DNA from 3 places in the Delftia sp. HK171 genome. Region 1 is predicted to be linked to each of the others. Evidence: predicted binding sites of a transcription regulator. Region 1 holds the regulator's gene; each other region holds the start of a gene.
The links. The regulator HrcA, encoded in region 1, represses chaperone genes, less so after heat shock. The targets are predictions, from matches to a motif close to TTAGCACTCNNNNNNNNNGAGTGCTAA.
Positions count from the first base shown of each region.

Region 2: a site for HrcA is predicted at 2,699-2,725, ahead of BO996_RS26880 (co-chaperone GroES). Genes of this name have one in related genera too.
Region 3: a site for HrcA is predicted at 7,590-7,616, ahead of rpoH (RNA polymerase sigma factor RpoH). Genes of this name have one in related genera too.

Region 1 covers NZ_CP018101.1:5,721,697-5,732,228, reverse strand. Annotated here, with positions in the region: gene creB (two-component system response regulator CreB) at 1-84, opposite strand, end outside; gene rapZ (RNase adapter RapZ) at 114-1,016, opposite strand; gene recN (DNA repair protein RecN) at 1,021-2,796, opposite strand; gene BO996_RS25605 (NAD kinase) at 2,799-3,695, opposite strand; gene hrcA (heat-inducible transcriptional repressor HrcA) at 3,726-4,730, shown strand; tRNA gene BO996_RS25595 (tRNA-Ile) at 4,798-4,876, shown strand; tRNA gene BO996_RS25590 (tRNA-Arg) at 5,055-5,131, shown strand; gene BO996_RS25585 (CHASE2 domain-containing protein) at 5,218-7,587, opposite strand; gene BO996_RS25580 (FecR family protein) at 7,615-9,402, opposite strand; gene BO996_RS25575 (response regulator transcription factor) at 9,399-10,112, opposite strand; gene BO996_RS25570 (tryptophan--tRNA ligase) at 10,207-10,532, opposite strand, start outside.
Region 2 covers NZ_CP018101.1:6,007,299-6,017,830, forward strand. Annotated here, with positions in the region: gene BO996_RS26865 (TonB-dependent siderophore receptor) at 1-134, opposite strand, end outside; gene BO996_RS26870 (FecR family protein) at 509-1,582, opposite strand; gene BO996_RS26875 (RNA polymerase sigma factor) at 1,579-2,145, opposite strand; gene BO996_RS26880 (co-chaperone GroES) at 2,813-3,103, shown strand; gene groL (chaperonin GroEL) at 3,150-4,793, shown strand; gene BO996_RS26890 (aminotransferase-like domain-containing protein) at 4,903-6,180, opposite strand; gene hglS (2-oxoadipate dioxygenase/decarboxylase HglS) at 6,292-7,707, opposite strand; gene BO996_RS26900 (LysR family transcriptional regulator) at 7,874-8,794, shown strand; gene BO996_RS26905 (CobW family GTP-binding protein) at 8,769-9,725, opposite strand; gene BO996_RS26910 (amidohydrolase) at 9,727-10,532, opposite strand, start outside.
Region 3 covers NZ_CP018101.1:1,844,437-1,854,968, forward strand. Annotated here, with positions in the region: gene BO996_RS08320 (Crp/Fnr family transcriptional regulator) at 1-646, opposite strand, end outside; gene BO996_RS08325 (DUF6999 family protein) at 882-1,859, opposite strand; gene BO996_RS08330 (StlD/DarB family beta-ketosynthase) at 1,859-3,811, opposite strand; gene BO996_RS08335 (fatty acid desaturase) at 3,827-4,762, opposite strand; gene BO996_RS08340 (sterol desaturase family protein) at 4,759-5,505, opposite strand; gene BO996_RS08345 (Bug family tripartite tricarboxylate transporter substrate binding protein) at 5,525-6,517, opposite strand; gene rpoH (RNA polymerase sigma factor RpoH) at 6,615-7,559, opposite strand; gene BO996_RS08355 (IclR family transcriptional regulator) at 7,746-8,534, opposite strand; gene BO996_RS08360 (tripartite tricarboxylate transporter substrate binding protein) at 8,811-9,788, shown strand; gene BO996_RS08365 (enoyl-CoA hydratase/isomerase family protein) at 9,822-10,532, shown strand, end outside.

The DNA.
Region 1 (10,532 bases):
CGCATAGCAGACGGTGCGCGCGATGGCGGGGTCGTCCTCCACCAGCAACACGCGCGGGGCGTTCGTCATCGGCAAGCCTTGCATCGCAGTGTTCCGGAGGCGGGGCCTGGCGCTCAGACGTCGTGCGCAAGCAGGTCGGCAGGCTTGAGTGTGGGCCGGCTGTCCAGCGATCGGTGCCGGCACAGCGTGGGCCAGCGCGGGGCAAAGTGCCGCGCCAGTTCCTCGACCAGGAAGACCGAGCGGTGCTGGCCCCCCGTGCAGCCGATGGCCACGGTGACATAGCTGCGGTGGTTGCTGGCCATCATGTCCAGCCAGGACTCCAGGAACTGCTGGATGTCTCGGCGCATCTGGTCCACGCCGGGCTGCTGGCGCAGGAACTCGGCCACGGGTGCGTCCATGCCGGTCAGCGGGCGCAGCTGGGGTTCGTAGTGCGGGTTGGGCAGCATGCGCACATCGAACACATAGTCGGAATCCGAGGGCAGGCCGTGCTTGAAGCCGAAGGACTGGAAGACCAGCGTCATCTGGCCCACCGGGGCCGCAATCAGCTCCTTGATATAGCTTTGCAGCTGGGACGAGCGCAGGTGGCTGGTGTCGATGACATGCGACTTCTCGCGCAGGTCGCCCAGCAGTTCGCGCTCGGTTTCTATGTCCTGCACCAGGGCGCGGCGGCCTTCGGCGACCGGCCCCTGCGACAGCGGATGGCGGCGCCGGGTTTCGGAGAAGCGCCGCACCAGGGTGCCCGTGGTGGCGTCCAGAAAGACCAGGTGGGGCACGACGCCCTGGCGCTGCAGCCGTTCCAGCTGGCCGGGCAGGTGGGGCAGTCCGCCGGCGCTGCGCGCATCCATGGCAATGGCCACCTTGTTGCTGTGGCGGCCGTGCTCCAGTTCGACGAAGGCGGACAGCAGCTCGGGGGGCAGGTTGTCCACGCAGTAGTAGCCGGCATCCTCCAGCGCATGCAGGGCGACGGATTTGCCCGATCCGGACATCCCGGTGATCAGCACGATCTCAAGCGACATGGCATCAGCCTCCATTGGTATTGCGCGCGCCGTTGGCCGCGCGTCCCGGCTTGGACCGTGTGCGGTCGGCATCGGCCTGTGGCCGCTGCCGGCCGGCCCGTCGCGGGGGTGGGCGGGGTGCAGGTGCCTGGCGCGCCATGGCCAGCATTTCGCGGGCATGGGCCATCGTGGTTTCGGATTGGCGCTCGCCACCGAGCATACGCGCCAGCTCGGCCTCGCGTGCGGCGCTGTCCAGCGGCTGCACGGTGCTGAGCGTGCCTTGCCTTGCGCGCTGCTTGGCCACCAGGTAGTGCTGGTCGGCGCAGGCGGCAACCTGCGGCAGGTGGGTGACGGACAGCACCTGCCGCGATCGGCCCAGTGCGTGCATGAGGCGGCCCACGGTCTCGGCGACGGCGCCGCCCACGCCCGAGTCCACCTCGTCGAAGATCAGCGTGCCGGCCTCGCCCAGCTCGCTGGTGGTCACGGCAATCGCCAGCGAAATGCGCGACAGCTCGCCGCCCGACGCCACCTTGGCAATCGGCTTGGGACTGGCCCCAGGATGGCCGGCAACCAGAAAGGCCACGCTGTCCACGCCAAAGGCACCGGGGGAGTCGGCCGTGGACAGGGCGGCCTCGAACAGGCCGCCTTCCATGCCCAGGCCCTGCATGGCCTGGGTGATGGCGCGCGACAGGCGCGGCGCAGCCAGTGCGCGCTGCTGCGACAGCACCCGGGCGCTGGCCTGGTAGTGCTGCTGCGCCGATTGCTCGGCCGCATGCAGGGCCTCGATGTCCACGGCGGCGTCCAGCTGCTGCAGCTCCTGGCGCCAGCCGGCCAGCAGTGCCGGCAGTTCATCGGGCGTGCGGCGGTAGCGGCGCGCCAGCTGCATCCACAGCGACAGGCGCTCATCGAGCTCGGCCAGGCGCTCGGGGTCCAAGTCGGCGCGGCGCAGATAGCTTTGCAGCGAATGGCGCGCATCCTGCGCCTGGGCCATGCATGAGGCCAGCACGTCGGCAATGTTCTGGAAGTCGGGCTCCAGGTGCTCCTGGTTCTGGATCAGGTGGCTGGCGCGGCCCAGCGGAGTGATCACGCCGGCCTCGTCGTCCTCCAGCATCTGCAGCGTGGTCTGGGCGGTGTCGATCAGGGTCTGGGCATGGGACAGGCGCGTGTGCTGGGCATTGAGCTCGTCCCACTCGTCGGCCTGCGGGGCCAGCTTGTCGAGTTCGGTGATCTGCCACTGCAGCCGCTCGCGCTCGCGCTGCAGGCTGTCCTGGGCGGATTGCGCATGCTGCAGCGCCTGCCGGGCCTGGGACCAACGGCTCCAGCAGCCCTGGACCTCGCGGCTGTCGATGCCGGCATAGGCATCGAGCAGGGCGCGCGCCGCATCGGGCCGCGTGAGGCTTTGCCAGGCATGCTGGCCGTGGATGTCGATCAATTGCTCACCCAGGGCGCGCAGCTGCGTGGCCGTGGCCGGCGTGCCGTTGATCCAGGCGCGGCTGCGGCCCTGGGTGTCCACCGTGCGCCGCAGCAGCAGGCTGCTGTCCTCGCAGGCCAGGCCTGCGGCCTCCAGCCAGGGGCGCAGCCGCGCGCAGCCGTCGAACTCCACGCAGATGTCGGCCTGGGTGCAGCCTTCGCGCACCACGTCCGCGTCGGCGCGGGCGCCCAGGGCCAGCTGCAATGCGTCGATCAGTATGGATTTGCCGGCGCCGGTCTCCCCAGTCAGCACGGTGAAGCCCGCATGCCAGTCCAGATCCAGGGCCTGCACGATCACGAAGTCGCGCAGAACGATGCGCTTGAGCGCCATGGTCAGGCGCCTCCCTCGTTCCAGCCCAGTTTCTTGCGCAGCGTGGCGAAGTAGTTCCAGCCCTTGGGATGCAGAAAGCGCACGCTGTGGTGGGCGCGGCTTACGAGGATGCGATCGCCGTGCTGCAGCGAGGCCAGGGACTGCATGTCGAAATTGGCGCTGACATCGCGCCCGGCCACGACCTCGATCGTGACCTCGTTGGCATCGGACAGCACGATGGGGCGGTTGGACAGGTTGTGCGGCGCAATGGGTGCCATCACCCAGGCAGGGATGGAAGGGTGCATCATCGGCCCGCCGGCGGACAGCGCATAGGCCGTGGAGCCCGTGGGCGTGGCCACGATCAGGCCGTCGGCGCGCTGGTTGGAGACAAAGCGGCCGCCCACCTCGATGCGCAGCTCCACCATGCCCGATGTGCCGCCGCGGTTGACCACCACGTCGTTCATGGCCAGGGCCTCGAACACGCACTGGCCGTCGCGGATCACGCGGGCGCACATCAGGGGGCGCAGGTCCTCCTCGTATTCGCCCTGCAGCATGGGCGTGAGCGTGGCCTCGAAGTCCTCCAGCGCGATGTCGGTGACAAAGCCCAGGCGGCCCTGGTTCACCCCGATCAGGGGCGTTCCGTATTGCGCCAGGTGCCGGCTCACGCCGAGCATGGTGCCGTCGCCGCCGACGACCAGGCCCAGGTCGCAATGCCTGCCCAGGCCATCGACATCGAGGGTGGGGTAGTCTGTGAGCCCTGCGTGCAGGGCCGATTGGGTATCAAGCACGACTTCGCAGCCCTGGCGCCTGAGGAAGTCCGCAATGCGCTCAAGCGCGTTGCTGGCATTCTCGGACGGGGCGCTTGCGCTGGGAGCGTGGTACTTCCCGATCAAGGCAACGTGGCGAAACGTGGACGTCATTTCTGGAAATTACATCATTAAAATCATCACATGCTCGACGAACGTGCCAAGTTGTTGCTCAAAGCGCTGATCGAGCGTTATATCGCTGACGGCCAGCCTGTGGGCTCGCGAACCCTGTCGCGTGCGTCGGGGCTTGAATTGTCGCCTGCCACGATACGCAATGTGATGGCTGACCTCGAAGACCTGGGGTTGATCATCAGCCCGCACACCTCGGCGGGCCGCATTCCGACCGCCCGGGGCTACCGGCTGTTCGTGGACACCATGCTCACTGCAGACCGTGCCGATATCGTGACGCCCGAGCTCGCGCCCGAGCAGCCGCAGAAAGTCATCGCCAACGCCGCCAACCTGCTGTCCAGCCTTTCCCAGTTCGTGGGCGTGGTGCTGGTGCCGCGCCGCACCTCGGTGTTCAAGCACATCGAATTCGTGCGGCTGTCGGAGCGGCGTTTTCTGGTCATCATCGTATCGCCCGACGGTGACGTGCAAAACCGCGTCATCTTCACCGACGTGGACTACTCGTCCTCGCAGCTGATCGAAGCCTCCAACTTCCTCAACAGCCACTACGCGGGCCTGGCCATGGAAGAGGTGCGCGAGCGCCTCAAGGGCGAGGTGGAGCTGCTGCGCGGCGAGGTGGCCACGCTCATGCAGGCGGCCGTCAACATCGGCACGGAGGCCATGACCAGCGCCCAGGAGGACGTGGTCATCGCGGGCGAGCGCAACCTGCTGTCGGTCAGCGATTTCTCCAGCGACATGGGCAATCTGCGCCGCGCCTTCGACCTGTTCGAGCAAAAGACCCAGATCCTCAGGCTGCTGGATTTTTCCAGCCAGGCGGAAGGCGTGCGCATCTACATCGGCGGTGAAAGCCAGGTCGTGCCTTTCGAGGAGCTGTCCGTGGTCAGCGCGCCCTACGAGCTCGACGGCAAGGTGGTGGGCACGCTGGGCGTGATCGGGCCCACCCGCATGCACTACGACCGCATGATCCAGATCGTGGACATCACCTCCAAGCTCGTCAGCAATGCGCTGAGTCACAAGCGCTGAGTCCTGCGGGTTAGGCTCTACAATAGTTGTTTGCCATGGCCTGCATCCGTGCTGCCTTGGTGAATCAGGGGCCTTAGCTCATGCTTGGTTAGAGCAGCGGACTCATAATCCGTTGGTGCCCAGTTCGACTCTGGGAGGCCCTACCATCCATTGGTATGAAAAGCCTGCCGCCTTTCCGGGCGGCAGGCTTTTTTGCTGGGTGCAAGGCATGCCGCATGGCATGCCATCGCCCGGTTGCCGGGGAATGCGGGCGCCGGGTTTTTTGCAGAAATATGGCGCTTTTGTCCGGGGGCCCCAAAACCCGCTGCTACAATGCGAAGCGTTGCGGCTGTAGCTCAGCTGGATAGAGTACTTGGCTACGAACCAAGGGGTCGTGGGTTCGATTCCTGCCAGCCGCACCAAAAAACGCAAAGCCCTGAAGTTGAAAGACTTCAGGGCTTTTTCGTTTTCTGCATCCGCATCCGCATCCGCGTCCCTGAGATGCCAGTCAGGCCTTTTCCGCTTTCGGCAGCACGATGCTGAAGGCGCTGCCCTGGCCGGGCGTGCTTTCTATCTCAAGCTGCCCGCCATGTCGGGCGGCCACGGTGCGCACGAAGGCCAGGCCCAGGCCCACGCCGTCGAGGTGCTGGTGGTGGTCCAGGCGCTCGAACGGCTGGCTCAGCCGGGCGACGGCCTTCCCATCCATGCCGGGCCCGTGGTCTCGGATGGTGATGCGGCAATGGCCTGCGTCCTGCTGCAGCAGGCATTGCACCGTGGCGGGGTTTGCCTGATCTGCGCGCGCTCCGTACTTGATGGCGTTGCCGATCAGGTTGACGGCCGCGCGGTGGAGCATGCCCGCATCGCCCAGCACGGGGCATTCCTGTTCGGGCAGGAGGAACTCCAGCTGCACGTGGGCCGCAGAGGCCTGGGCCCAGCAGCTTTCCACGGCCTGGTCCAGCACCAGGCCCAGGTCCAGCCGTTCCCGGCGCAGCGCCTGCTGCTGGGCGCGTGCCAGGTGCACGAAATCGTCGGCCAGCTGCAGGGAGGCCTGGGCATAGCCTTCGATGCGCGGCAGCAGGAGGCCCAGGTCGGGGGCCTGTACGGCGCCGCGCTGCATCTCCAGCAAGGTGATGATGGATGCCACGGGCGCACGGATGTCGTGCGAGATGAACTGCATGGCCTGGTCGCGCTGGGCCTGGGCGCTGCGCAGATCGCTGATATCGACCAGGGTGATCAGCCAGCCCGTGGTCGGCGGTGCCTCGAAGGTCTGGGTCAGCAGCATCAGGCTGCGTCCCATGGGGTCGCGCCCCTCGCTGCTGGGGGGCAGGCCGTGGGCGGCAAGTACCTCGGGCGTGAGCAAGGGCTGGCCGGCGGATGCGCCGGCTGCCGTCTCCAGTGCCCGCAGACCATCGAGCAGCCGGGGCAGGGCATCGCCGGCCCTGAGGTCATGCCCCAGGCTGCGTGCATAGGCGTGGGCTGCGGCATTGGCCAGCAGCACATGGCCCTGCCGGTCGCAGACAAAGGTGGGCGAGGGCAGCTGGCGCAGACTTTCGCTGACGAAATGGTGCAGGGCGCGCAGTTGGCGCGAAGCCTGCTCCACGGCCGCGATGCGCTGGTCCAGCAGGTCGCCGCCCAGGCGCAGCGCGGTGGGCAGGCCCTGCCCCTGCAGGTCGCGCAGCTCCAGCGCCAGAAAGCGCGCGGCGGCGCGCAGGCGCAGCCAGCTCCATAGCGGATAGGCCAGGGCCAGGCCCAGCAGGCCGGCTGCAGGCGCCGTCTGCACCTGCCACAGGCGCGGTGCAAGCCCGGCCAGCGAAAGGCAGGCCAGGGCCAGCAGCGCGCAGGCCAGCATGCCGCCCGACGGGCCCAGCCAGGCCAGGGCCAGCAGGGCCAGCAGCACGGCTGCCGCATTGAGCGCGCAGTTGAGCGTGGCCGACGCGGGATGCACATGCGAGCCCTGCAGGCTGCCATTGAGCACATGGCCCAGCATCTCCACGCTGGAGATGGGCCGCGCGCTGGTGCCCAGCGGTGCGGTGAAGCGGCTGCCCAGGCCGGTGGCCGTCGTGCCGATGAGCACGTATTTGCCGCGGAATGCCGCTGCAGGAATGCGGCCACGCAGCACGTCGATGTAGGAATAGGTGGTGAAGGGCGAGCGGTCCCTGGCGCCTTGCTCCGGCCTGGCCTGTGCAAAGGCAATGATCTCCTGCTGGCGGCGTTGCCAGGAGGGTGCGTCGGGGTCCATGGGCGGCACGGGCTCCGGGCGGGCGCATGCGCGGCCGTTCTCGCCCACGCAGTGCAGGGCCAGCGCCATGTGCCACCAGGGCTGCTGCGCACTGCCTTCTATGGCATGGAAGCCGCGTACCGCGCCATCGGCGTCCACGGGCAGCTGGGTATGGCCCAGCGCCGCTGCGGCCTGTGCGAAGGCCGGCAGCGGGCCGCTGCCTGGCGCGACGGGCAAGACGGTGCGGCCGCTGCGCTGCAGAACGCGCGCCAGCAGCAGGTCGTCGCCGGGGTAGTCCAGGTCTTCCTCGCTGAGCATCACGTCCAGGCCTATGGCGCGCGGCGGTGCCTGGCTGATGCGTTCCAGCAGGCCGGCGTGCAGTGCGCGGCGCCAGGGCCAGCGGCCAATGGCGTCGATGCTGGCATCGTCGATGGCGACGATGACGATGTCCTGCGATGCCTTGGGCCGGTGCAGCCAGCTGGCCGTGTCCTGGACGAATCCGTTGATGCGGTCGAGCTGCCCGTCGCCGCTGAGCCAGAACACCAGGGACAGCAGGCCCGCCGCCAGCAGCAGCCAGTCCCGCCGCAGTCCACGGCCACGCGCAGGCGCTGGCTGCGCCGGCGTGGCGGGGCTGTCAGGCGGGGGCGGCTGGGTGGACAAGCGCGGTCAGGGAATGAACGGGCACGGCTACTGGCGCTGCAGGCGCTCTCCGTTGCCCGAATGCATCATCTCGCCGCTGGCATCGACGATCCAGCTGCCGGTGCGGAACTGGCGCGCGGCCGAGAAGTCGCTGCGCAGGCCGTTGGCATCCTCGATCTGCAGGCGCAGGTAGTAGCTGCCTGCGGGCAGCTCCTCGGTGCTCCATTGCGGCTGGTCGGTCCAGAGGTCCACCAGCGGCGCGGTGAACTCCTGGTCGCGAGCCACCATGACGTGGTAGCGCTGGCCGGGCTCGCCGCTCCAGCGGATCTGGCGGCTGCCTTCGGCCGGGCCGTCGCCCATCTGCAGCGCGCTGGCCGAGGGCTGGGGAGGAACGGCAGCCAGTTGCATGGCCTGGGCTGCGGCAAACGGGCCCTGGTCGGGCTGTCCATCGGCCAGCGTGCGAATGCTGGCGGCACGCCAGAGATAGCGTCCGGCCGGCAGGCGGGCCAGCGTGGTGGCGGGCAGTGTGCAGTCGCTCAGGTCGCGTGCATCGATGGCGGGTTCGGCAAAGCCGGCCTGCACATCGGCAGAGACGACCTGGATGCGGTAGCGCGCGGCGCCCACGACCTGAGTGCATTGCAGGCTGGCGCGGCCCAGGCCCACGGTGGCGTCGGCCTGCGGTGATTCATACAGCGGCGGCACGGGATGGGCCTTGACGCGCAGGGCGCGGCGGCTGGCGGCGCCCGGAATGCCCTGGGCATCGATGCCGCGCAGGGACAGCACGTAATCGCCGTCCTCCACGCCCGCCAGGCGAAGCGGCGATGCCGTGGCCTGGAAGCTGGCGCTGCGCAGCACCTGGGTCATGTCGGCATCGCGCGACAGCTGTAGTTGGTAGCGCACGGCGCCCGGCAAGCCGGGCAGGGGCAGGCTGATCCAGTTGGCGTCTTCCGCCAGCGCGGGCCACGCCGTGATGTCGGGCGCGCCCAGCATGGGGCGGGGCTCGCCCACGCGGCCATTGGCGGCCACGGCCACGCCCTGGCCCGGGCGCAGCAGCGCATCGCCAGTGTTCGCGCTTGAGGCGTCGGAGCCCACGGCGACGGTGCCTTCATCGACGGCGGCCGCCGTGCTGCCGGCGGCATCGGCCTGGACCAGGAAGCGGGTGCCGCGCACGCTGGTCGATGCAGCGGGCGTGCGGATCTCGAAGCGGCGCTGTGCGTTGCCGGGTTCGGGCGGCACCGAGGCCTCGACGCCGCCCTCGCGCAGGTCCAGTACGGACTGCAGGCTGCCGGCACGGCCCTTGCGGCGCATCTGGCGCAGCACCACATCGGACTGCGACTGCACGCGCACCAGGGAGCCATCGGCCAGGCGCACGGCGACGAATGCGTCCGGGGCCAGCTGCAGGCGCTCGCCTTCCTGCAGCGTCTGTCCCTTGCGCAGGGGCTGGCCCCCATCGTCTCCAGCGGCGCCCTGCGTATCGGCCAGGTGGTCCAGCGGGCGCGTGCTGCGCGCATCGCCCTGCACGAATTCCACGGAGGCGACAGCTGCCCGCAGCAGGCGCACGGGAATCTCCAGCACGGAGCCGGGCCGCAGGCGGTAGGGATTGGCCACGCCGTTGTGCTGCTGCAGGGCGGTCCACTGGCGGGCATCGCCCAGGTAGCGGGCCGCCAACTGCTCCAGCGTGTCGCCGGCGACGACCCGGTGTGCCATCGTGTCGCCGTTGCGGCCCACGGGTTTGATCTGGGCCTGTGCGCCGCCCAGGCCGAGCAGGCCGAGAGCGGCCAGCATGCAGGCCCGCGATACGGGCCTGCCCAGGGCGGCAGGCATGTGTACGGTCATGATGCCTGCTGCAGCGCCTGCAGCGCTGCGTCGGGCACATCGAGGCGATAGCCATAGCCGTACACGGCACTGATGGCGTAGGGCTGTCCAGCGCGCAGGTTCAGCAGGGCGCGCAGGCGCGAGATATGTGTGTCCAGCGAGCGCGACTGCACTTCGGCGTTGTGTCCCCACACGGCTTCGCGCAGGTGCTCGCGCGACAGCAGCCGGCCCTGGTTCTGGAACAGGGTCAGGGCCAGCGTGTACTCGCGGTGCGTCACCTCGATGGGCTGGCCGTGCATTTCCAGGCTGTTGGTGGTGGTGAGGAAACGGTAGGGGCCGAACTCCAGCACGCTTTGCGTGTTCACCGGATAGGCGCGGCGCAACAGGGCGGCCATGCGCGCGCGCAGCTCGGCATGGCGCACGGGCTTGACCATGAAGTCGTCGGCGCCGCAGGACAGGCCCTCGACGATGTCGGCCTCTTCGCTGCGGTGGGTGATGATGAGGATGGGCAGCTCGCGGCTGACATGGCCACGCGCCCATCGCACCAGGTCCGTTCCTTCCATGTCCGGGAGGTGCCAGTCCACGATCAGCAGGTCGAAGCTCTCGCGGCGAAGCTCCAGTTGCAGGGCCGAGCCCGTCTGGTAGGTGTGGCAGCTGTGGCCCGTCTCCAGCGCGACCTGACGCAGCATCTCCAGTTGCAGCGGATCATCGTCCAGAGCAGCTATACGCATCCAAATGTCCTTTCACGCACGCGCCGCAATCCCGGCGCCGAGCCCGCGGGCAGGACTGCCCGCAAATAGGCGGTTTCTAAAGCGAAGCTTACCCTTACTCTGCGGCATCGCGCAGTTGCTGCAGGGCGGCCAGCACCAACTGGGGGTCTGCGGGCTGCAGCCGGGGCTGCAGTGCGGACAGGGCCGCCTCGCCTTCCCTTTGCAGCTGGCCAATGGCCTGGCCGGCTTCCTTGGGGGCGTCGAAGCCCAGGCTTTGCAGCAGCAGCTGGCCGTCGGCGGCGACGAGTTTGAAGTAGAACTTGCCGTCGGCTTCGCGGTATTGCTTGAACTGGGGCAGGGCTTGCCTGGCGGCCTTGGCCTTGGCGGCCACGGGCGCCTGTGCCAGGCTGCGCAGGCCGACGGCCGAGCGCAGTTCGCGGA
Region 2 (10,532 bases), 290 kb from region 1:
GGCTGGGCCGCGATGTGAAAGGGCTGGCGGGTTTCCATGGCGGCGGCGGGCTGGGCCAGCGCCTCGCCGGGGCTGACGGCCATCACGGCTACCGCTGCCGACACGAGCACCGCCACCAGGCTGGGCCGCAGCACAGGGCCGCACTCCTGTGTGCGGACAGACCGCGCACGGTGCGCGGCCAGCTTCCCATTGTTGTTCTCGAAACGTTCCCTCGTCTGACCTTGGTACATGACCTGTAGCTCCTGGATTCCTTGTGCGTACGACGACGGCAGGCCCAGGGCAGGAAGGCGGGTACGCCCGCTTGCCAGATCAGGCGGGGGCGTAGAGGACAGCCAACTGCGCGGGGATGCCGCTTGCTTGCGGCCGTTGGCTGGGAATCAATCAGAAAGCGGTGATTGCTCATTTCCGTGGCTGGCAGCCCCGGGGCGCAGAAATTCCTCGCCCCTACCCATGAAGAAGCAGGAAAAGGCAAAACCAGAGAACCCGGCAAAATGAAACAATTTGTATCTCAACGAGAACCGATCAGCCAGCCACCCTCGGCGCGCCGCTGCACGCGCACGCTGGCTACGCTGGGCAGGGCCAGGAGGAAGCGTTCCGGCTCCTCCAGCGCAAGCAGGCCCGAAACAGTCACGGCCTGGAGCGCAGGGCTCTCTATCTCCACTGGCTGGCCGAGGTAGCGCGACAGTTCATCCGCCACATGCCGAAGCGTGGCGCGCTTGAAGTAGATCTGCCCGGTCCGCCATTGCGCAACGTCTTGCGTTGCCACTGAAAGGCTGCGGCGGCGCCCGCTGGCGGGATCGATGGCCACACCCGCACCCGGGCCCATGGCGAGCACGGGGGCTTCGGGATGGGTCTTTGAGCGCACCTCGACGCGCCCTTCCTGCACCTGCACCACGAATTCCGGCGGGGCTGCCCGCACATTGAATGCGGTGCCGACGACGCGCACCTGGCTGCCGCTGCTGTCCACGGTGAAGGGCTTGCCGGCATCCGCCGCGACCTTGAAGAAGGCCTCGCCTTGGTCGAGTACGATTTCGCGCCGGCGGGGGTAGTAGCGCACCTGAAGGCGGCTGTTGGCATTGAGCGCCACCTGCGATCCATCGGGCAGGTCGATGCGGCGAAGTTCGCCGGGAGCGGTGGCGATATCGACCGCATAGCTGGCGGTGTTGTCCCAGCGGTGCCAGCCGTACCCGGCGGCGACCACGGCGAACAGTGCTGCGGCGAAGGCCGATGCCATGGCGGGTCTGCGCGGCCGGTCCGTGGCCCCTGCAGCACTGCGTGGCTGCGGCGCCGGCCTGCGGGCGCGCGGCGCTTCGCGGGCGGCAGCCGCTGGCGGGTTGCGCCCGTAGACGGCCGGGAACATGGCCTTGAGCTGCTCCGCTTCACGCCAGGCGCGGCCGACACCGTCCATGGCCTCGCGATGGGCCGGGTCCTGCGCCAGCCACTCGTCGAGAGCGCGCTCGTCCGCGCCCGACCAGCCGGGCTGCTGGCGACGCACATACCACTCGCCCGCGCGATGGTTGAGCCCAAGCACCTGCTCGGGCGGGAGGTCCTGCAACCGGGAATGGCCTGGCTCTGCGCTCATGCTCTTTTGCCCTGCGCCGGTGGGGCGGCGCATTCGTCGTCGTTGTCTTCTTCGGCGTCCAGTGTGCCCTGCAGGGCCTGCAGGCGCCTCATCTGAGTGGCACTTGCGAACAGGATGCGCGTCTCGCAATAGCCGACGGCCCGGCCCAGGTGCTTCACCACCATCCGTGTACTGATCCCCATGCAATCGGCGGTTTCCTCAACGGTGCGCCCCTCGATCCGTTGAAGAATGAAGGCTTCGCGCTGCCGCGGCGGCAGTTCCTGGATCGCCTCGTGCAGCCGCGTCAGCCGCTGGCGGCTCTCGGCTTGACGCTCGGTGTCTCCGAAGCCCTCGGCAGAGATGGCAAGCAGCTCTTGCTGGCAGTCGTCATACGGAACACTCTGGAGCCCGTGCGCCTCCGGGCCCTTTTCCCAGTCGCGTGCCGCCACGCTGCGCACGGTCTGCCGCAGATAGGGCTGCTCCTGCCCGGGCTCGAGATTCCTGCCCGTGGCGGCCACCCGTGCGAACACTTCCTGCGCCGCGTCCTCGACCGCTGCAGTGGTTCGAAAGTGTCGGCGCAACATGCGCATCACAGGCGTGCGCCAACGCGTATAGAGCGCAACCAGGGGAGCCTCTGGAGTCTGGCGTCCAGGTATCGGCTCACCCCGCGCTGCGGAGACCGGATTGCGTTTCATCCCCTAGCCTTTGCGCCCGGGAGGAATGCAGCAGCCGACCGTGAACCCGCAAGGGCACTGCATTCGTCAGTGATGAAAGTCTGGAGGTGAGGCACAACGCGCAGATGGGCAACCGATGCGTGGCGCCGGGGGCCCCACGCATCGGATGGACAACGACGGGAAGGGGCGCCCTGGCCATGTGCGCAGATCGCATGAATAGATGAATGAGATTCATTCCCATTCTAGCGCCTGGACATCCTGCAACCAGGACTCCGGCCCCCAGCGGCGCGCCGCAGGAACTCCATCGGCGCGGGCTCCGCAGATGCCACTTCTTGCCATGGTGCTGGCCGAGCGCCGAGCCAACACCCACCGGAAATCCGTGGCGCAAAAGCATGTGAGGCGTGGTTACACACTGCGGCACATCCGACCCTACCCCTTGAATCCTGGCCGAATTGCCTTATTATTAGCACTCGTTGGGTATGAGTGCTAACAGTCCTCTGTCCCACATTGCTTCGAATGCCGGCCCGCCGGGCCGGCAAGTCTTTGTTTCAACTTTGTTGATGATTTAGGAGTTGGTATGAACCTGCGTCCCCTGCACGATCGCGTGATCGTGAAGCGCCTCGAGAACGAAACCAAGACGGCTTCGGGCATCGTGATCCCCGAGAATGCCGCCGAGAAGCCTGACCAGGGCGAAGTGCTGGCAGTGGGCCCCGGCAAGAAGAACGACAAGGGCGAAGTGATCGCTCTGAACGTGAAGGTCGGCGACCGCGTTCTGTTCGGCAAGTACAGCGGCCAGACCGTCAAGGTCCATGGCGACGAACTGCTGGTGATGAAGGAAGACGACCTGTTCGCAGTCGTCGAAAAGTAATCCGCGCTTCGAAACCGCACTTTCCAACTGAATCCGGAGAATTGAAATGGCAGCAAAAGACGTAGTTTTCGGCGGCGAAGCACGCGCCCGCATGGTTGAAGGCGTGAACATCCTGGCCAACGCGGTCAAGGTCACCCTGGGTCCCAAGGGCCGCAACGTGGTGCTGGAGCGCTCCTTCGGCGCCCCCACCGTGACCAAGGACGGTGTCTCGGTCGCCAAGGAAATCGAACTCAAGGACAAGCTGCAGAACATGGGCGCCCAGCTCGTGAAGGAAGTGGCCTCCAAGACCAACGACATCGCCGGTGACGGCACGACCACCGCCACCGTGCTGGCACAGGCCATCGTCCGCGAAGGCACCAAGTACGTGGCCGCCGGCCTGAACCCCATGGACCTCAAGCGCGGCATCGACAAGGCTGTCGCCGCCCTGGTGGAAGAGCTGAAGAAGCAATCCAAGGCCACCACCACCTCCAAGGAAATCGCCCAGGTCGGCTCGATCTCCGCCAACTCCGACGAATCCGTGGGCAGCATCATTGCCGAAGCCATGGACAAGGTCGGCAAGGAAGGCGTGATCACCGTTGAAGAAGGCAAGTCGCTGGCCAACGAACTCGACGTCGTCGAGGGCATGCAGTTCGACCGCGGCTACCTGTCGCCCTACTTCATCAACAACCCTGAAAAGCAGGTTGCCCTGCTGGACAACCCCTTCGTGCTGCTGTTCGACAAGAAGATCAGCAACATCCGTGACCTGCTGCCCACGCTGGAAGCCGTGGCAAAGGCCGGCCGTCCCCTGCTGATCATTGCAGAAGACGTCGAAGGCGAAGCCCTGGCAACGCTGGTGGTCAACACCATCCGCGGCATCCTGAAGGTTGTGGCTGTCAAGGCTCCTGGCTTCGGCGACCGCCGCAAGGCCATGCTGGAAGACATCGCCATCCTGACGGGCGGCAAGGTCATCGCTGAAGAAGTGGGCCTGGCGCTGGACAAGGTGACCCTGGAAGACCTGGGCCAGGCAGTGCGCATCGAAATCGGCAAGGAAAACACCACCATCATCGACGGTGCTGGCCAAGCTGCTGAAATCGAAGCCCGCGTCAAGCAGATCCGCATCCAGATCGAAGAAGCCACCAGCGACTACGACCGCGAAAAGCTGCAAGAGCGCGTGGCCAAGCTGGCTGGCGGCGTTGCCGTGATCAAGGTTGGCGCTGCCACCGAAGTCGAGATGAAGGAAAAGAAGGCCCGCGTTGAAGACGCCCTGCACGCTACCCGCGCTGCTGTGGAAGAAGGCATCGTGGCCGGCGGCGGCGTGGCTCTGCTGCGTGCCAAGCAAGCCGTGGGCGACCTGAAGACCGGCGATGCCGAGCAAGACGCCGGCATCAAGCTGATCATGAAGGCCATCGAAGCGCCCCTGCGCGAAATCGTGGCCAACGCCGGTGGCGAGCCCTCGGTGGTGGTCAACGCCGTGCTGAACGGCTCGGGCAACTACGGCTTCAACGCTGCCAACGACACCTACGGCGACATGCTGGAAATGGGTATCCTGGACCCGACCAAGGTGACGCGTACGGCCCTGCAGAACGCCGCTTCCGTGGCATCGCTGCTGCTGACGACCGAAGCCATGATCGCCGAGTCTCCCAAGGCTGAAGGCGGCCCTGCCATGCCCGACATGGGCGGCATGGGTGGCATGGGCGGCATGGGCATGTAATTGCCCGCCGCAACCGGGCAGGCCTTGCGCCATGCCCGGTTTGCCCAGCAAGACAAAGGCCGCCCTCGGGCGGCCTTTGTCATTGCATGAACGCTTTTGCCTATGTCTTTCAGGACACGGCCTGGCCCCAGGCCCGGCCCAGGCGTGCCACGGCCTCGGTGATCTGGGGCACGGTGGGCGCCGCATACGACAGGCGCATGCACAGGCCGGCCTTGTCTGCCGCATCGGCCGGGAAGAAGGCCTTGCCCGGCACATAGAGCACGCCCTGCTCCACCGCTGCCGTGAACAGCGCACGGGCCAGGGCCTGGGAGTCGCCCGCAAGCCGCTGCGGCGGCAGCAGCTGGGCCCAGACGAACATGCCCCCCGCAGGCCGCACGAAGCGGATCTGATCGCCCAGGGCCGACTGCATGCCAGAGCACAGCGCATCCATGCGCGCCGCGTACTCGGCGCTGGCCTGGGCCAGCTGGGGCGCATAGCGGCCCGAGCGCAGATAGTGCGCGGCGATCATCTGCGCCAGCGGCGAGGTGCACAGATCGGCCGTCTGCTTGGCGATGGTGCAGCGGCGCAGCAATTGGGCGTCGGCCAGCATCCAGCCGATGCGCAGCGCAGGCGCCACGGTCTTGGACAGGCTGGACAGGTAGACCACGGGATTGGCCTGGGCGCCGCACAGCGCCAGGCCCGTTTCGTAGATCGACGGTTCGCGCTGGCCGGCAAAGCGCAGCTCGCCATAGGGGTCGTCCTCGACGATGACAAAGCCATGCTCGCGTGCCAGCGCCACCAGGGCCGTGCGCCGCGCCGCGGGCAGCAGGGTGCCGCCCGGGTTGGAGAAGCTGGGCACGGTATAGAGCAGCTTGGGGGCACGCGCATGGGGCCACTGCGCCAGCAGGCGGGCCAGGGCCTCGGTGTCCAGGCCCTGCTCGTCCGTGGGCACGGCAACGACCTGTGCCTGGGCCAGCTTCAGGGTCTGCAGCGTGGCCGGGTAGGCGGGCACCTCGACCAGCACCGGGTCGCCGGGCTCGACCAGCACCTTGACCAGCAGGTCGAAGGCCTGCTGCGAGCCCGTGGTCACGATCATGTCGGCCGGCGTGCAGGCAATGCCGCGCGTGGCGCACAGCGCGGCCAGGGCTTCGCGCAGCGCAAGCTGGCCTTCGCTGGCGCCGTACTGCAGGCTGGTGGCGGCATCCTGCTGCAGCGCGGCCATGGCGGCTTGCTGCAAACCTTCGGCATCGAACAGGCTGGGCGAGGGATAGCCTCCGGCCAGCGAGAGCATGCCGGGACGGCTCAGGTACGGAAACAGCTCGCGGATCGGCGAGCCTTCGGGCTGTGCGAACAGCGAGTTGAACAGATGGGCGGTGGGCGACGACGCGCCCTGGTCTGCGGTGCTCATGAAGGCCTCCGGCAAATGGCAAAAACAAAGGGGCGCACGCGCAGGCCTGGCGCCTGTGCATGCGCCCCGGGGAAGGGGATCAACGGCGGCGGGCTCAGCCCGGGTCGGCGCCTATGCAGCGACCTTGGTGGCCTGGCCGCGCAGCGCGCTGCGCAGCTGGTCGATGGAGCGCTGCTGGGCCTGCTCGTACAGCGCGATCTCGTCATGCACGCGGGCACCCAGGTCGGCCTCGAAGGCCTGCTGGGCCGCATGGGCCGCGTACTGCTTTTGCTCTTCGCCGCCCAGGTTGGACTGGAAGATGCCGGCCGCGCTCACGGGCAGGAAGTCTTCGTAGACGATGGGCTCGGCCTGGGCCAGGCCGCGGGCGATCAGGGCGTCCAGGTCCGAGGCGGCGGCCGCTGCGGCCTCGCCTGCGGCCAGGGCGGCTCCCTCGTCGCTCAGCGTGAAGCGGTAGAAGGCCAGGTCTTGCCGGCGCAGCTGCTCATGGGTGTCGGGGAAAGCCTCGAAGACCTGGGCCAGGCGGCTGCCGTAGTCCGGCGCGGCACTGCCTGCGCTGCCCATGTCGCGCACCTGGGCCAGCAGCTGGTCGTAGAGCGCGCGGCCCTTGCGCGTGAGCGCCACGCCGCGCTGCTCGATCTCGCCGAAGCGCGCCGTGTGCGAGCCCGCGCCCGTGGCATCGCCCGCAAAACGCACGGTCTCCTTGAGCGCCTTGAAGCTGGTCTGGCGCAGCAGGATGGGGCAGGCGCGGCGCGGGGGGCCTTCGACCACGTCCTTGGCGTCCATGCCGCGTGCGGGCATGGCGGCCTGGGCGGCGTCGATGTCCAGCGTGCGCGGCGTCAGGTGGTTGATGTGCGGGCCCTTGAAGCAGACCACGTCGGCGATCAGGCGGTGGGCCTTGTGCAGCGCATCGTAGGTGGTGCCGTCCACGGTGGACTCGCTGTGCCAGCGGAAGGTCTCCAGTGCCTCGCGCACGAATGCGTCGGCATCGGCGTCGGCCAGGCCGCCATGGGCTTCGGCCTGGGCGATCAGCGCCAGCGCGCGTTCGGTGAAGATGCTGCGTTGCGCCAGGATGGCGCCCGCCTGGGCCCGCAGCGCCTCGTCGGCAATCAGGTCCAGGCGCAGCAGCGAGGTGAAGACGCGGAAAGGGTTGGCCAGCAGCGCCGCATCGCCCACGGGGCGGAAGGCCGTGGAGTGCACGGGCACGCCGGCCACCGACAGGTCGTAGTAGCCCACGGGCTCCATGCCCATGATGGCGAACAGGCGGCGCAGCATGGACAGCTCGGCCGCCGTGCCCACGCGGATGGCGCCGTGGCGCTCCACGCCCAGGCGGGCCAGCTCGCCGCTGCGCTGCATCCGGGCCAGCAGCGCGGGCTCGGCCTGCAGCGTGCGCTGGTTGATGTCGGCCACGAGTTCGATCAGCGTGCCGTACTGGGGCACTTCATCGCGGTACATCTCTGACATGGCGCTGGAAAACCGTGCGCGGATCTCGTCGGAGGGCACGAAGGTGTGGGCAGGCGTAGAGGACATGGTGCTCGTGGGGACTGAAGTTGGAGCCACAGGGCAGCCCTGCGGCGGGGTGGATTCCTGGCACGCATGCTAGGTCTGCGCCTTGAGCCTGGTCAAACGATAATCAGGCCCATAGGTCATTCCCAAACAGAATGCCCCTCCCACGATTGCCCCACCGCCCTCTGCCATGCTGCTGTCCCGCCGTTTCCTGCCCCCCATGTCCCTGCTGTGCGCCTTCGAGGCGGCGGCCCGGCACCAGAGCTTCACGGCAGCTGCGGCCGAGCTGCACCTGACGCAAAGCGCCGTCAGCCGCCAGATCCGCGCGCTGGAGGAGCGGCTGGAGGCGGAGCTCTTTGTGCGCGAGCGCCAGACCGTGCGGCTCAGTCCGGCCGGCCAGGCCTATGCCCAGGAGATACGCGGCGCGCTGATGCGCATCTCCACCGCCACGCTGGGCTTTCGGGCCAACCCGCGCGGCGGCAGCCTGAACCTGGCCATCCTGCCCACCTTCGGCACGCGCTGGCTGGCGCCGCGCCTGCCGCAGTTCTTCAGCGCCCACCCGGGCATCACCATCAACCTGACGACGCGGCTGTCCCAGTTCGACTTCCAGCTCGAAGCCGTGGACGCCGCCATCCATTTCGGCCTGCCGCACTGGCCGGGCGCCGAGCTGGCCTTTCTGATGAGCGAGACCGTGGTGCCTGCCTGCAGCCCCGCCCTGCTGGCCCAGCATGGCTTTGCCCAGCCCCAGGACCTGCTGCAGGCGCCGCTGCTGCACCTGGCATCGCGCCCCGATGCCTGGCAGCGCTGGCTGTCCGTGCACCATGCGCCCATGGCCGAGGGCCAGGGCATGCTGTTCGACCAGTTCGCCACCGCCGCCCAGGCCGCCATCGCCGGCGTGGGCGTGGCCTTGCTGCCGCGTTTTCTGATCGAGCGGGAACTGGCCCAGGGCGATCTGGTGCGTGCCCTGCCCCATCTGCCCGAGATGGAAAGCGCCGAGCGCTACTACCTGGCCTGGCCCACGAGCCGCGGCAACTACCCGCCGCTGCAAAGCCTGCGCGAGTGGCTGCAGCAGGCAGCCCAGGATTTCATGCGGGACGGCCCGCAGCCCTGACGCCCGCAGCGCCTGCCACCAGCGCCTGCAGCGCGGCCACCGGAAGCTGCCCGGCCAGGCCGATGGCCACGATGGCGGGCACCTGCCGCTGCACGGGCGCTGATGCGGCGCGCAGCCGGCCGCTGCGCCCGGCAAATTGAAGCTCGCTCCAATGGCCCGCCCCGGTCTGCACCACGCCCTTGAGCCGCAGCACGCCAGCCGGCATGGCCTGCAGCCACGCCTGCAGGGCCGTCTCGGACAGCATCCCGGGCGGCTGGCAGGACCAGGTCTCGAACTGCCGGCCATGCATGGGGCGCGCAGTGCCGGTACCCCATGAAACCTCCCGCACGCCACGCAGCAGGGCTGCGCCACTGAGCAGCTCCACGGGCACCCGGGCTTCGTGCACATCGCAGCGTTGCGCGGCTGGCGCGTGGCTGGCTATCCAGCGGTGCACGCGCTCCAGGGTCCGGGTATCGGCCAGATCGGTCTTGTTGACGATGACCAGATCGGCCCGGGCCACCTGGCGCTGCAGCGTGTCGGCCAGCAGCGGATCGGCCGCCTGCCCGGGCAGGGCAGCGGCATCGACGACCACGATGACGCCGTCCAGCGCCAATGCGGGATCGGCCAGGCCCAATTGGGCAATGCGCCAGGGATCGGAGACGCCGCTGGCCTCGACCACCACGGCGTCAAAGCGCTCGCGCTGCTGCAGCACGCCGATCAGGGCCATGGAGAGGTCATCGCCGATCTGGCAGCACACGCAGCCATTGGTCAGCGCGATGGTGTCGCCGCTGTGGGCCTTGATCAGGCCTGCATCGATGTTGAGCGCACCGAAGTCGTTGACCAGCACGGCCAGCCGCTGGCCATCCGCATGGCCCAGCCAGTGGTTGAGCAGCGTGGTCTTGCCGGCGCCCAGGAAACCGCCGATGACCGTGAACGGCAGCCGCTGTCCCATGTCATGCCGCCTTGAAGACGCGCCCCGACAGCACCGTGCCCCAGACCTTGAGGTCCTTGAGCACCATGGGGTCCAGGGACAGCGGATCGTCCTCCAGCACGCAGAAGTCGGCGCGCTTGCCGCATTCGATGCTGCCGATCTCGTGGTCCATCTTCAGTGTCCAGGCCGCGCCCAGCGTGACGGTATGCAGGGCCTGGGCCACGGTCAGGCGCTCGGCCGCGCCCAGCACGCGGCCCTTGGGCGTGATCCGGTGGACCGCGCACCAGGCGGTGAACAGCGGCCCCAGCGGCGTGACGGGCGCATCCGAATGGATGGCCAGCGGCACGCCGGCGGCCAGCGCGCTGGCGCAGGCATCGAGCCGCATGGCCCGGTCCGGCCCCATGGTCATCTCGTAGTGCTGGTCGCCCCAGTACCAGAGGTGGTTGGCGAACAGGTTGGCGCACAGGCCCAGCGCCGCCATGCGGCGAAACAGCGGCGCATCGATCATCTGGCCATGCTGCAGCGTATGGCGATGGTCGGGCCGGGGGGCGCGGGCCAGCACGCGGCCTATGGCGTCGATGGCGGCCTCGCTGGCCTCGTCGCCATTGGTGTGCGTATGGATGAGCAGGCCTGCGCGGTGATAGGTCTCGAAATCGGCCTCGTACTGCGCGGGCGCGGTGACCCAGATGCCGTTGGGCGCCCCGTTGTAGTGACCGGGCCAGCGCAGGCGCGCCGAAAAGCCCTGGATGGAGCCGTCCAACATCATCTTGACCAGGCCGTAGCGCAGCCGGTCGGTGTTGCGCGCCATGAGCGTGCGCACATGCTCGG
Region 3 (10,532 bases), 2.6 Mb from region 1:
CACCCCCACTGATCCTCAACAACACCGCAGGCTGCAGCACGCAGTGCCATCGATCCGGCCGCTCCAGCGCGCCGAGCTGCACCAGGCGCACAAGGCTGCGTGCAATGGTCTCGCGCGTGGTGGCCAGCAGGGCGGCCAGTGCGCCCTGGCTGGGCAGGCGCACGAGCAGGCTTGACTGCAGCACGGCCAGTTGCATCAGGGTGGCGGCCAGCTGGCGCAGCACGCCGGGGATGCGGACGATGTGGGCCCATTCCGCCAGCAGGGCGTTGTTGCAGGTGTAGCTGGTGGCCAGCGCGCGCACGAAGGCGGCATCGACCAGGCCGCGGCGCGTGATGGTGGCGATGTCCACGCAGCAGATGCGCCCCGGGCCCAGGGCCTCGAAGTGCATGGCCGAGGGCTGCTGCAGCCAGCCCGGGCTGCCCAGCGCGTGGCCGTTGCCGAACAGGGCCACGGGCCGCTGCACGCCGTCGCCGCCACGGCGGATGGCCAGGACGAAGCCGATCTTGATCACCTGGAATTCATGGGCGACGCTGCCCTGCGCCTGGAGCTTCTGGCCCTTGGCCAGGCCGCGTTCGCGGATGTGCGGCAGCCATTGCTGGAATGCGGGCTCGGGCAATTGGCCCAGCAGGCAATGGGACGAACGCATGCATTCGCTGCAGCGAACCGCTGAAGGCGTGGAGGACGACGATGGCATGGGGCACGCAGGCTAGGATGCGCCGCAGCCTGGGCGGGCAGACAGCCACCCAGGGCACCGGCAGTGGACCCGGGCGGCGCGCCCCGGGAGAAGCCGTGCAGGCTAGCGGGCTATGCCGTTGAATGCAACGCGATGTAACGCGTTTCGCGCGTGATGGCGGCCATCTGCCGCTGTTTCTTGACCTGGGTCAGACGGCGGCGGTGCTGTCGGCGTTGTTGGCGCTGCCGCTGCCGTCACTGCTGCCACTGCCGTGGGCGCGGGCCGCCTCGCGCATGCGTGCCAGCTCGCGGGCTGGCAGCGGGATGTCGCCGCTGGCGACCTTCATCAGCAGGCAGTGCAGCATTTCGGTGGACAGGCCGTGCAGCACCAGGCGGTGGCCGGCCCGCAGGGTGGACAGGGGCACCAGCGGGTGCTTGTTGTTGAGCATGACCAGGTGCTCGGGCGAGGCGAGGATCTTGGCCGCATAGATAGCCACGGTCTCGTCCAGCTGCAGCGAGTTGCTGGCGCGCCAGAAGTCGTTGTCGGTCAGCAGCAGCTGGTAGACGGGCGTGTAGACCTCGATGGCGCTTTGCAGGTCCAGCAGGTTCAGGCGCCCGCGCGGCATGTCCTCAAGGCGCAGGGGCGGGTTGCGCAGCATGGCGAAGTCGGGCTCGGCCACGGGCTGCAGTTCCTGGCCTGCGGCGCGCAGCGCGTTGTTCAGGCGGATGACGAAGTTGAACAGGTTCAGGTCGTGCCTGAGGAACAGGTCGTCCTTGATGTCGTCGATGCTGTCCGGCTCCAGCGGTGTGGTGGACACGGGCGTGGGCGCATTGGCCGCGACAAAGGCCAGGATCTGCGAGCCCAGGTGGAAATGGCGCAGGATGAGCCAGTTGGCCTCGGGCGAGACGAAGCGGTTCATGCTGAAGGCCAGCAGCCGGTGCAGCAGCCTGGAGTGCGCCCAGTTGCGCGGCAGCAGCACCTTGAGGATCTGGATGAGCACGATGCTGGTGCGTGCCAGCGGCCGCAGGAAGGGCAGTAGGTACTGGCGCGAGCCGCTGCTGCAGTCACGCAGCCAGGCGGCCTTGACGTCGTCGGGCAGCGGCGTGCTCTGGTCCAGGTACAGCGCGCGCCAGGGGCTGGGGTCGCGCTCGTCGTGGGGCGGTTCGATGAAGTCTGGTGGTTGCATCAGTGCTCCTCGGGCAGGACATGCTCGAACTGCATCAGGTACAGCGCCGCCGTGTGGCGCGCGGTGCGCACGATGGCCTGCGCCGCCGTGCCCCCGCTGCCGTCTGTGTCGTCCAGCGCCATCACCATCTGCACGGCCATGAGCCAGCGCTCCAGGTGGTGTTCGTCGTTGGCGCCGTGGTATTCCAGGAAGCGGAAGGCATCGGGCGGCAGCGGCAGGCTGGCGCGCAGCAGCGGCAGCAGGCTGGGCACGATGCGCTGGCCCGTGCCTTCGATGATGTAGATGGCGCCCAGCAGGCCGATCGGATTGGGCGTGGCGGCCAGGCCGTGCAGGTAGGCGTTGAGCGCCTCGCCGCCGGGGTTGCGGCGCAGGCGGGTGAGGTCGGTCTCGGTGCCGCCGGCCTTGAGGTAGTCCTCGTGCAGGATGCGGAAGTCGTTCTGCTCCTCGCCCGCATGCACGTCGATCAGCGCGGCCAGCGCCGCGTGTTCTCCGGTCAGCGATGCCGCGCCCTCGCGCATCCACAGGCTGCCCTCGCGCACCTGGGGAACCCAGTGGCTCATCCAGCGCACGTAGTCGGCGGTCTGCAGCCTGCCTGTGCGTATGCGCTGCAGCAGCGGCGTGCGCCACACGCGCGAGCGGTAGTCCTGCCAGAGGCTGGCCAGTTCGGTCAGCAGCGGCGCCAGCGTGGCCGGGGCCTGGTTCGGGTCGTGGGGCGGGGCGATGGTGGAGACATCGGGCAGCAGGTCCGGGGCAGCGGGAGCTTCGGCGGTGGCACTGCGTGCTGCGGCCGTGGCCGGGGTGGCGGTGGGAGCCTGGGCCGCATCCTCCACTTCCAGCAGCATGTAGCCGGCCGTGAAGCGGCCCGATTCGGGAATGAAGCACAGCACGGTGTCGCCGTGCTTCAGGCGTGCCGATTCCGTGCGCAGGAACTCGGACAGCATCACGAAGATGGAGGCCGCGCCCGTGTTGCCACGCCAGGCCAGGTTGCTCCACCAGCGCTCGCGCGGGATGCCGAGCTGGGCCTTGCCCAGCAGCTCATCGACCACGGGGATGAAGCGCTCGGACGAGTAGTGGCACAGGAAATGGTCGATGCCGCGCTCGGGCACCCAGCCCGTGTGGGCCAGGTGGGCGTATTCGTGGATGCAGACATCGAACAGGTGCGGCAGCAGGCGGATGTCCTGGCGCAGCGACAGCGCGCCTGCGGCCTCGGCATCGCCCCAGGCGGCAAAGTCCAGGTGGCTGGTGGCGCGGTCGGGCGTCAGGCCCAGCTGCATGCAGACAGGGTAGTCGCCCGCAAAGCTGCGCAGGTGCGTCCAGCGCAGCTTCAGGCGCAGGCCCGGCGCCTGGGGCAGGGCCTGCGGGCCGCCCAGCAGCACGGCGCCTGCGCCATCGGACAGCATCCAGCGCAGGAAGTGGGCGTCGAAATCCGTGTTGTATCCCTGGGCCGCGAAGCGCGAGCGCTTGAACAGGCGCGAGGGCATTTCGCTGGCCACGGCCAGGGCCAGCGAGTCGGGCGCACGGTCCACGGCCTGGGCCGCTGCCTGCAGCGCGCCCACGCTGGCGGCGCAGACGCCGTGCACGGACAGGGTCTCCATGGGCGGCGCGGCCATCTCGCCCTGGATCATGTTGGCAAAACCGGGCATGAGCGCATCGCCGCCCGACGAGCCGCTGGCCAGGAAGCCGACATCGCCCAGCGCACGCCCGGCCTGTGCCAGGCAGTCATGGATGGCCTGGGCGGCCATGGCCGTGTTGCTGTGGACGGTGCGGCCTTCGGCGTCTATGGCGTAGTGGCGCTGGACAATGCCGTTCTCGGCCAGGATGCGGCGCTTGAGGCGCTCGGACAGGCGGTTGAGCGGCGCCACGTAGGCATCCATGCCTGCGTTGTCCACGGGTTCACCGGGCAGGAACATGCCTGCGGCATGCAGATAGACGTTGGAATAGGCGACGGGCATGGGTTCAGGGTCGTATCAGTCGTATGTTCCGGGAGGCATTTGCGCACGCGTGCGCGCCGGCGGCCAGACCGTGCCGAGCACGAAGACGCGGGCCATGTAGGGTAGCAGTCCGCCTTCGTTGAGCGCAGGGGCCACGCGCTGGCGATAGTGTTCGCTGTGCAGGCGCGTGAGCTCGGACCAGTGGGCCTGGGGCCGCTCGTGGTGGGCCGTGTGCAGGCCGATGTTGAACAGCAGCGGATTGACCCAGCCCTCGAAATTGCGCGCGTAGTTCAGTGGCGTGGCGCTGTCCAGCCGCTGGCTGCGCGTCAGTGGCCGGCCATCGGCATGGGCGTGCTGCAGGTAGTTGGTGGCCAGCAGCCAGTGCAGGCCATGCAGCTGGGGAACGATCACCAGCAGCAAGGCCTTTTGCCAATCCAGCGACAGCAGCAGCGCCCAGCTGCCCAGCCACAGCAGGTACTGGCCCATGCAGTAGCGAAAGGCGCCGGGCCAATGCCGCCGCAACTGGCCCAGCCAGCGCAGGAACAGCGGGTACAGCACCCAGCCGGCCTGCAGCGGGTGGAGCAGGTAGCCCAGCAGATGGTTGTGGTCGCCGCCGAAGCGGTAGGTGCGCGCCATGTCGCGCGGGCCGTGGCGGAAGCGGTGGTGGTTGGCCACATGGGCGGGCCAGAACACAAAGGTCGGGTGGCCCTGCAGCAGGGTCAGCCAGTAGTCGGTGATGCGGTTGGCCCAGCGCCCGCGCCACATGCGCAAATGCGTGTGGTTGTGGTGGATGACGCCCACGCCCAGCGTGAGGAACAGCTCGATCCCGTAGAGCCACAGGTTCCAGCCGTGCTGCCACTGCCACCACACGATCAGCGGCAGCGCCACCAGATAGGCCAGCGACTGCAGGTCGCGCCAGTGGCGCAGCCGGGGCAGCCGTGGCTGGACGTGGCGAGCAGGCGGTCGGCTCATTCCGTCCTGGGCCGGGCCGTGGCGGGCAGGGCCACGCGCGTGCGCATCAGCCGGTCCATGAAGGCCAGCGCAAAGCCGTAGTTGCCATTGGGCCGGGCATGGTGCAGATGGTGGCGCCGGCTGGCGGCCAGCGCATGCGTGTCGGGCACCCCGGGAAAGAAGTCGTAGTTGGAGTGGCCTATGACGTTCAGCAGCAGGCTGAGTACCGGCACCGAGGCCAGCGACCAGAAACTGAAGTCATGCACCACCATGGGCAGCAGGATGACGTTGCCCAGCATCAGCGCCTCGATGGGATGGAAGCTGTAGGTGGACCACGGCGTGGTGACGATGGAGCGGTGATGGTCACCATGAAAGCGCCCCAGCAGCCGCGTATGCAGCAGGCGGTGGTTGATCCAGAAATGCACATCGTTCCAGATCAGCAGCACCACGATTTCGATGGCAATGCGCCAGGGGCCTGCATCGGGCTCCAGCCGCGCCCAACCCAATTGCAGAAGGCCCCAGGGCACGATCATGCCGATGCCGAAGATCAGCACCGAATGCAGCGACTGGCGCCATTCGCGGCGCAACTGGTCGGGCTTGAGCGGGCGCGTGTCCAGCACGCGGCCCACGCCGCGCCGCTGCAGCCAGCGCGTGAGCGCCGTCATGCCCCGGCCGCCGGCCGTGTACAGCACGCCGAAGAAGAGCAGGCCCCAGGCCATGACCTGCCAGGCGTTGAGTTCGGTGAAGGCTTGGGCAGCGGTCATGGCAGTGTGATCGAGCACGTCATTGCGCGTGGATTCCCTGTTCGCGGATGATGCGGCCCAGTGCCGTCACGTCCTGGCGTATGCGCAGGGCCAGGCCCTCGGGCGAGCTGCCGACAGCCTGCCAGCCCTGGGCGGCCAGGCGTGCACGCATCTCGGGCGAGCGCACGATCTCGCTGACCGCTTCGGCCAGCTTCTGCACATGGGCGGCGGGCATGGCCTTGGGCGCGGCCACGGCGTTCCAGATCTCCAGATCGAAATCCCCCACGCCCAGCTCCTTGAGGCTGGGCAGTCCCGGCGCCAGAGGGCTGCGCGCGGCCGAGGTCACGGCCACGCCGCGCAGCTTGCCGGCCTGCACCTGGGCCATGGCCAGTGCGGGCGGCAGCATGGACAGCTGCAGGTCGCCCCCCTGGATGGCGTTGAACACCTGCGGATAGCCGGGGTAGGGAATGTGTTCGGGCCTGAGCGCGGAGCGGCTCTTGAGCAGCTCCATGCCCAGGTGGCCCACCGTGCCCACGCCAGGGGAGCCGTAGCTCCAGCGGTTGCCGGCCTGGGCAGCGGCCTCCAGGAAGGCCCGGCCCTCGGGCGCGCCGGCCGGAGCCACCAGCACCAGGGGCGCCACGCCGATCAGGCTGACGGGCTGCAGGTCCTTCACAGGGTCGTAGCGCACGGCGGGGTTGAGCAGGCGGGCAATCGTCAGGTTGCCGTTGATCATCACGCTGAAGGTATGGTCGTCGCGCGCACGGGCCACCTGCTCGCCTGCGATGTTGCCACCTGCGCCCACCTTGTTCTCGACGATGACGGGCTGGCCCAGGCGCTTTTCCAGCGGCTCGGCCAGTGCGCGCGCCGTGAGGTCCGGGGAAGATCCTGCGGGAAAGCCGACGATCAGGTGCAGCGGCTTGCTGGGCCAGTTGTCGCCCGCCACGGCAGCGCAAGGCAGCAGGGCCGAGGCCAGGGCGGTGGCCAAGGCATTGGCGAAGAGGCGGCGTAGTGGCGAGATGGCGCTGGCGGGCATGGGGTACGTGGGGGCCGCAAAGGCTGCGGGCAATAAAAAACCCGGAGATTATCCGGGTTTGTCTTGAAGCGGCTTGTCAGCCCAGGCCGTCAGGCCATCAGGCGAACTCGGCCAGGGCCTTCTTCATCTTCTTCATGGCAGCCACCTCGATCTGGCGGATGCGCTCGGCGCTGACACCGTAGACGGCGGCCAGCTCATGCAGCGTCATGCCGCCCGAGCCGTCGTCGTTGACCTTGAGCCAGCGCTCCTCGACGATGCGGCGGCTGCGGTCGTCCAGCGAATCCAGCGCCATGGCAATGCCGTCGGTGGCCAGGTGGTCACGCTGGCGCGACTCGATCATGGCCGTGGGTTCGTGGGCGCCATCGGCCAGGTAGGCGATGGGGCCGAAGGCCTGCTCGCCATCGTCGCTGGGCGAGGGGTCCAGCAGCACGTCGCCACCGGCCAGGCGCGTTTCCATCTCCATGACCTCTTCGCGCTTGACGTTGAGCTTCTCGGCCACGGCGTCGATCTCGCCCGAGGTCAGCGTGTCACGCAGCATGGCGCCGTCCTCGGCCATGGCGGCGTCGGACTTCAGGCCCTGCTTCATGGAGCGCAGGTTGAAGAACAGCTTGCGCTGGGCCTTGGTCGTGGCGACCTTGACCATGCGCCAGTTCTTGAGGATGTACTCGTGGATCTCGGCCTTGATCCAGTGCATGGCGTAGCTCACCAGGCGCACGTTCTGATCGGGGTCGAAGCGCTTGACGGCCTTCATCAGGCCCACGTTGCCTTCCTGGATCAGGTCGCCGTGCGGCAGGCCGTAGCCCAGGTACTGGCGCGAGATGGACACCACCAGGCGCAGGTGGGACATCACCAGACGCCCTGCGGCGTCCAGATCGCTGTGTTCTTTGAGCTTGCGGGCGTAGTCCTGCTCTTCCTCAAGGGTGAGCATGGGCAGGCGGTTGACCGCGGAAATGTAGGCATCCAAATTGCCCAGAGGCGGCACCAGGGCCCAGGGGTTAGCGGGTGCCAAGGTGGTCGCAATGGAGCCGGAGGCGTTTGTCATTGCAGAGTTCCTTTCTTCCATTCCTTCATATTAGCACTCGTTATGACCGAGTGCTAAAGCCAAAGTTCCGTGGGTTTTTCAGACGGTTGCACTCATTTTTGGAGTGCCAAAAGTCGTTTGTGCCTAGTCTGAGCGATTTTTGGAAACCCTGCTTGCCAGCGGTGGGCGCATATTGCTGGGAGAGCATTACAGTTTTTCCAGCAGGCTTTCAATCTGCCGGCCCAGTTGCAGCAAGGCCGGATGCAGCTCCTGCACGATGGCCGGCAAAGGCTCCGTGGTGGAGACGCTGCAGTTCAGGACATAGATGGCATCGGGTGTCACCAGCGGCGTGGCCAGCGCAACCACTTCCGGCTGCCACGATGCGGCGCAGAAGCCTTGGCTTTTCACGGACTTGATCGCCGCCTGGATCTGCTGCTCCAGCGCAGGCCATTGGGCGCCTCTCTTGAGCCTGAAGCTGTCGAGCAAGGCCTTGCGCCTGGCCGATGGCGCCGCTGCCAGGTAGGCACGCCCCAGTGATGTCAGTTCCATGGGAACGCGCTGGCCCGAGACCACATGCCTGAGCACGATCCGGCGGTTGTAGCGGATGGATTCCAGGTAGACCATCTCGTCCCGGTCGGGACATGCCAGGCCCACGTTGATCCTGCGTGTCTCGGCGAGGGTGCGCATCAGGGGCGCCGCAATCGACAGCACCGTCGAGCCTGTGCGCATGGCGTGCGCCAGGCTCAGGACCGCCGGGGCCAGGCGAAAGGCCCGGCTCGGGTGGTCGGCCTGCAGCATGCCGCAGCCCACCAGGGTCTGCGTCAGCCGGGTGACCGTGGCCTTGGACAGGCCGGTGCGTTCCGCCAGGTCGCTGTTGCCCAGCAGTTCCGAGCCGGGCCTGAACGCACGCAGTATTTCGACGCCTCTTTCCAGGGAGCGGTTGCTCGGGGACTGTCCCGGCTTGTCATGGAGGATGGGGGATCGCCTGTTCGTCATGCTGCTGCCGCTGGTGGGAGGACGCGCTTGCCCCGGTGTCGAAAGCTGTGTTCTTCCTGCCCGGGTACGGGCGCCTGATGGAAGCCAAGTATTCCACCGAATGCAAGGGAAATGCAGCCGCAGGCTCTGGCGCGCCCGCTTTGGAGTTTCACTGGTTGGAATATGGGGGGTCACAAGCGCGGTGCGTTTCCCTAAGCTTTCACAAGCCAGTCGCCAGCGTCATCGCAACGCTGGCGCAGTGACCGGACCTCTGTCCATAGAACCAGGAGACACACCATGCCCAGTTTCGCCGCCCGCCGTTGTGCAAGGGCCATTGCGTTCATTGCCGTGCTCGCGACTGTCTGCAGCGCAGCATCTGCAGCCTTCCCGGAAAAGCCCGTGCGCCTCGTCGTGCCCTTTGCGCCAGGCGGTGGAACGGACCTGATCGCCCGCACGCTGGGGGCCGAGATGGCCAAGGACCTGGGCCAGCCCGTCATCGTGGACAACAAGCCCGGTGCCGGCACGATCATCGGCACCGACAACGTTGCCAAGAGTGCGCCGGACGGATATTCCTTGGTCGTGGCTTCGTTCGCGCACGCCGTCAATCCGGCGTTGCAGGCCAAGCTGCCGTACGGGAGCAACAAAGCCTTTGCCCCGGTGATCCTGATCGGCCGCGGCCCCAACGTGCTGGTGGTGCCCGCCGCCAGTCCGTACAAGACGGTGGCGGACGTGATGGCCGCCGCCAAGGCCAGTCCCGACAAGCTGACCTATGCCTCGCAGGGCGCCGGGACTTCGGCGCATCTGGCGGGTGAGCTGTTCGCCAACCTTGCCAAGGTCAGGCTCACCCATGTGCCCTACCGCGGCGCAGGCCCGGCGCTCACCGATCTCATGGGCGGGCAGGTGGACATGATGTTTGCCACGGCGGCGGCGGTATCCACCTTCATCGACAACGGCAAGCTGCGCGTGCTGGGGGTCACCACGGCCGAGCCGTCTGCGGCATTCAAGAACGTGCCACCCATCGCCGTCACCGTCCCGGGCTACCGCGTCGAGAGCTGGTACGGCCTGTACGCGCCGGCCGCCACGCCCGCTGCCGTGATCGATCGCCTGAACGCCGCGGCCCGCAAGGCGGCCCGCTCGCCGGAGTTCGTTCGCAAGTTGGAGCACGAGGGCCTGATGGTCAATGCCGGACCTGCGGCGGAACTGGACACCTATGTGCAGGCCGAGGAAAAGCGCTGGGCGCAGATCGTCAAGCAAAACAACATCCATCCCGATTGATCGCACTGGCTGCGATCGCTTTCAGAGCACGCCATGAACTACGAACTGATCCAACTGAATGTCGCCGACGCGGTGGCGACCCTGACCCTGAACCGCCCCGACAAGCGCAACGCCATGAGTGACGACATGCGCACCGAGTTCATCGATGCCCTGGAGCGCGTGGCGGCAGACAAGGCCATCAAGGCCCTGGTGCTGACAGGCGCGGGCAAGGGATTTTGCGCAGGCGGGGACATTGCCGGAATGCAAAGGCGCATGAATGCTCCCGCGGGCGAGGTGGGCTTCAACGGCTGGCAACGCCAGCAGCGCGTGCACCATGTCCAGGCCCTGCTGCACACCATGCCCAAGCCCGTGATCGCCGCCGTCAACGGCGCGGCTTCGGGCCTGGGGGCAGACACGGCGCTGGCCTGCGACTTCGTGATCGCCAGCGAATGGGCCAGCTTCGCGTGGAGCTATGTGCTGCGCGGCATCATCCCGGACGGCGGCGGCATGTATTTCCTGCCGCGCCGTGTGGGCCTGGCCAAGGCCAAGGAGCTGATCTTCACCGGCCGCCAGGTCAAGCTGCCGGAAGCCCTGGCCCTGGGCATCGTGGACCGCCAGGCCAGTGCCGAGACCTTGGTGGCAGACGCCCAGGCCTGGGCGCGCGAGCTGTCCTCGGCTTCTTCCACCGCGCTGGCATTGACCAAGACCATCCTGAACCAGAGCTTCGAGCTGTCTTCGCACGATGTCTTCGCCCAGGGCAGCCAG